DNA from 2 places in the Billgrantia diversa genome. Region 1 is predicted to be linked to the other one. Evidence: predicted binding sites of a transcription regulator. Region 1 holds the regulator's gene; the other holds the start of a gene.
The links. Region 1 encodes PhoB, which activates phosphate uptake and scavenging genes when phosphate is short. Its sites were predicted from a motif close to TGTCATANNNNTGTCANA; they were not measured.
Positions count from the first base shown of each region.

Region 2: phnD (phosphate/phosphite/phosphonate ABC transporter substrate-binding protein) is a predicted target of PhoB. The motif match lies at 918-935, and genes of this name have one in related genera.

Region 1 covers NZ_CP053382.1:4,430,391-4,432,785, reverse strand. Annotated here, with positions in the region: gene phoR (phosphate regulon sensor histidine kinase PhoR) at 1-1,146, opposite strand, end outside; gene phoB (phosphate regulon transcriptional regulator PhoB) at 1,148-1,837, opposite strand; gene ubiA (4-hydroxybenzoate octaprenyltransferase) at 1,921-2,395, opposite strand, start outside.
Region 2 covers NZ_CP053382.1:4,310,561-4,312,955, forward strand. Annotated here, with positions in the region: gene phnD (phosphate/phosphite/phosphonate ABC transporter substrate-binding protein) at 1-896, opposite strand, end outside; gene HNO52_RS20095 (histidine phosphatase family protein) at 1,056-1,646, shown strand; gene HNO52_RS20100 (hypothetical protein) at 1,760-2,188, shown strand; gene HNO52_RS20105 (amino acid ABC transporter ATP-binding protein) at 2,334-2,395, opposite strand, start outside.

The sequences.
Region 1 (2,395 bases):
GCTGCTGCGCCCCTTGTCGATCCGATAGAAGCGCTCGGTGAGCCGGGGGATGTGAACCGGATCGATCCCCTCGCCATCGTCCTCCACTTCCAGGCAGGCGCCCTTGGGGTGCGGCTTCCAGCGCAGCACGACGTGGCTGCCTTCGGGGGTGTAGCGCACCGCATTGGAGGCGAGGTTGGACAGCGCGCTATGAATTTCCGGATCGCTGCCGAGCAGCTGCCGTTCCTCCTCGATCTCGACGCGGACTTGCTGACGCCCCGCCGACAGCGCCTCGGTGTCCTGGCGCACCTCCTCGAGCAGCGTCGGCACGGCCAACGGCAGATGATCCTCGCCGCCCTGGTCGATTTCCAAGCGCGACAGCAGCAGCAAATCGTTGACCAGATTCTGCATGCGGGTGGTCTGTTCCTGCATGCGGGTCAGCCCTTGGGCCAGGCGCGGCGGCAGACGGTCGGCGGCGTCGGCATAGGTCTCGAGATAGCCCGCCAGTACGGTCAGCGGTGTCCTCAGCTCATGCGAGACGTTGGCGACGAAATCGCGGCGCATCTCCTCCAGGCGGTGCAGGCGGGTAATGTCGCGCGCCATCACCAGGCGTTCGTCGTCGCCGTAGAGCGTGATCTGGAACTGCAGCACCACACGTTCGTTGACCGGCGAGGTCAACGTCAGCGGCTCGCGGTAATCGCGGGCATTGAAGTAGGCGACGAAGCGAGGGTCACGCACCAGGTTGGTGATATGCTGGCCACGATCGTGGGCAGCCTTGAGGCCCAGCATGCGCTCAGCGGCGCTGTTCCACCACTCCAGATCGCCATGCGGGTCGAGCATCACCACGCTGTCGCGCATCGCTTCGGAGGACTCCTGGATGCGCTTGAGGGTCGCTTGAAGACGATGCTGGGTATGGCGCTGGCCCTTCTGGTAGCGGTACAGGCGGTCGAACAGCTCGCCCCATAGGCCAGTGGCCGCGGGCGGTTCGCTGTGAGGATTGCGGGTCAGCCAGCGGCGCAGGGCATGCAATTGGCGCAGGTGATGGATCAGGCGCAGGGTCAACCCCGCGGCGAGCCCCAGGCCAGGGGCGGAAAGCAGCCAGCCGACCAGGCTGCCGGCAACGGCAAGCAGGCCGAGACGCCAGAGTTCATGGCTCCAGGGACGCACGTCAGCCCTTGTTGGAGAAGCGGTAGCCGGTGCCGCGCACGGTCTGGACCAGATGCTGGTGGGCATCGCCCAGGGCCTTGCGCAGGCGACGGATGTGCACGTCCACGGTGCGCTCCTCGACGTAAACGTTGCCGCCCCAGACTTGGTCGAGCAGCTGGCTGCGGGTGTAGGCGCGCTCCTGATGGGTCATGAAGAACTGCAGCAGGCGGTACTCGGTGGGTCCCATCTCAAGCGCACGGCCATCGGCGCTGACGCGGTGGCTGACCGGGTCGAGCAGCAGGCCGTCCACTTCCACCGTCTCCTCTACTCCCTTGGGCGTGGTGCGGCGCAGTACCGCCTTGAGACGGGCCACCAGCTCGCGCGGAGAGAAGGGCTTGGTGATGTAGTCGTCGGCGCCGGCCTCGAGGCCCTGAATCTTGTTGTCCTCCTCGCTCTTGGCCGTGAGCATGATGATCGGCAGCTCGCGGGTGGCCTCCTCGCGCTTCAGCCGACGTGCCAGCTCGATGCCGCTGGTACCCGGCATCATCCAGTCGAGCAGCAGCAGGTCGGGTTGGTTGTCGACGATCATGCTGTGGGCGCTCTGCGCGTTGGCGGCCTCCAGCACGCGATAGTCAGCCATCTCCAGCGCCACCGCGATCATTTCGCGGATTGGCGCTTCGTCATCGACGATCAGTACGGTCTTGGCGGTCATCCCGAAGCCTCGCGGTCAGTGACGGGTCGGTGACGATCTCACCACGTCATCATGACAGTTGGATGACACCCTCGCCAGCGGCTTCAGGTGCCGGTAACGGGCCACAGGCTCAGCGCAATGCCGGCGAACACCAGCAGCCCCGACCAGTGATTGTTGAGGAAGGCCTGGAAGCAGCGCTCGCGCTCGCGTTCCCGTATCAAGAACTGCTGATGGACGAAGGTCGCAGCCATGCCCGCCAGCCCTAGCCAGAAGAACACGCCGAGCCCCAGCCGCCACCCGACCCAGCCCAGCAGGCCCAACGTGACCAGCTGCAGCAGGCCGATGGCGGCGCGGTCGGCGTGGCCCAGCAGCACCGCGGTGGACTTGATGCCGATCTTGAGATCGTCGTCGCGGTCGACCATGGCGTATTGGGTATCGTAGGCCACCGTCCAGGTCACGTTAGCAGCGAACAGCAGCCAGGCCTCCAGCGGCACATGGCCGAGCACGGCGCCAAAGGCCATGGGGATCGCCCACGAGAAGGCGGCGCCGAGAAACGCTTGCGGCAGGTGGGTATAGCGC
Region 2 (2,395 bases), 120 kb from region 1:
TCCTCGCCCAGTTCGGTACCCGCAAATTCGAAGCTGAAGAAAGCCTCCTCGATCTTGTCGACCAGATCGGGATGCAGGTTGTGGGCATAGGTGTATGAAGTGGTGGGGAAACGATCCGACTCGAAGATCAGGCGCACCTCCTCCGGGTCGTAGAGACCTCGCGCGGCCATGCGCTCGACCACCTCCGAGGCCACCGGAGCGGCGTCGTAGTCGCGGGCGACCACGCCCAGCATCGATTGGTCGTGACTGCCCGAGTAGATCACCTCGTAATCCTCGTCGGGCACGACGCCCATCTCGGGGAACAGGGCACGCGGCGCCTGGTTGCCGGAGTTGGAAGTCGGCGAAGTGTGAGCGATACGCTTGCCCTTGAGATCCTCCATCTCATCGATGTCGGAGTCGACGTGGGTGTAAACCTGCAGGGTATAGCCGAATTGACCGTCGTCGGAGCCCATCAGGGCAAAGGGCACCGCACCGGCCAGGTTGACGGCAAACGGCGTCGGGCCGGTGGAGAAGCCGGCGATGTGCAGCCGACCGCTGCGCATGGCCTCGACCTGGGCCGAATTGGACTGCACGGCGAAGAAGCGAACGTCGCGACCGGTGACCTCCTGCAGGTGGTCGATGAAGGGCTGCCAGATATCGGAGTAGATAGCCGGATCCTCGACCGGGGTATAGGCGAAGATCAGCGTATCGGGATTGACCCATTCGGATTCGTCGTCGGGGCGATCGGCCACCATATCGCCATCTTCGTCACAATAGAGGTCCGCCAGATCGCCTCGCTGGCAGTCGGCCTGGGCCTGGGCCTGGGCTTGCGCTGACATCACCAGGGCCAGCGGCAGCAGCGAGGAGAGGGCCAGGGTGGCGAAGGAGGTACGACCGAACGTCTTTGATATTGTCATTGGCGTGTCTCTCTGTATCACTGTCATTATGTTGTTTTTAAGGGATGGCGAGGGCGAGGACACCCAGAAAAACCGCTCATCCTGCTCGAAAGCGAACACGAAAAAACCTGCATGATCGCAAACGAAACTAACCCACAATCTAGGTAGTATGACAAGACGATGTCAATCCGATTTCACTCCGCCTCGGGCCGCTACCGCAACCGTTACCTGCTGATGCGACATGGCCATAGCCAAGCCAATGCCCGACGCCTGATCATCAGTACCCCTGCCCGGGGTCTGGCGGACTTCGGTCTTTCCGAGCAGGGCGAAGCGCAGCTGGAAACACTGCTCGCCGGCTGGCACTGGCCGGCACCGACCCGCATCTTGCATTCGGATTTCCTGCGTACCACGGAAACCGCCCAGCGAGTGGCCGCTCACTTCGGCCTCGAGCTGCAGCCCGAGCCGCGCTTGCGTGAACGCGACTTCGGTGACTTCGAGGGCCTGGCCGACAGCCACTACGAGAACGTCTGGGCGCACGACGCTCGCGACCCCGAACATCGCGAATACGGCGTCGAAAGCGTGGCCAGCGTGGCTGCCCGCATGCAGGGCGTGATCGCCTCGCTGGAGCTCGCACTGCGTGACGAAACCGTGCTGCTGGTGAGCCACGGCGATCCGCTGCAGATCATGCTGACCGCCCTGGAGGGTCGCCTGCTGACGGAGCATCGCGGACGCGAAGCGCTGCTTCCGGCCAGCATCACTGTGCTCGACTGAGCGAGTGGCCCAAGGTAACGGCTGACGCTCATCGCAATCTGGGTTAGCATCGAATCGCCGGCAGGGATGTCGGCCAGTTCATCGTCGTGCGATGCATCTACGGGAGGAGCCCGATGCGACAGTTCCTGTTTCCCCGCCGCCCGATGTCCCGCGGCGTCCTGCTCTTCAGCCATTTCGTGCTGCAGCTCGGCCTGCTGGCAAGCGCCGCACTGTGGCTGCTGCCACGCAGCCCCTGGTTCAGTACCCTCGACTGGGGCCAGGCCTGGCCCACTCTGGCGCTGGGCGCCGCACTCTGGCTGGCCGCGACCTTGGGCTTGCGGCTGCTCGTCGAGCTCTGCCTGCTTCCGCATCATGTGGGCAACCGGGTCGGCTTTACCCCCGGCGACATGGTCACCCGCTCGTTCGAGCGCCGCCCGGCCGTGCACGACAACCAGGCGGCCTGGACCAGCGAGGCACGCCCGGTGGAAACCGAACCCAGCGTGCTCGGCAACGCTCGCGTGACCCGCCCCGCCGAGCCCCTCAAGCCCCACGGAAGCGTCTAGCCGCTTCCATGGCGGCTTAGTCCATACGCCAGGCATTTGCGCTATGTCCGAACCACAGCGTCCGGTGTGCTTGGCGGCATAGCGCACCTGATCGGCTGAGCGATCGACGATACGCCGCCGGGCACGGGCCCGGCGGCGGCCTCCCTCAGTGGCCCAGGATCTGGCTGAGGAAGAGCTGAGTGCGCTCGGACTGCGGGTCGTTGAAGA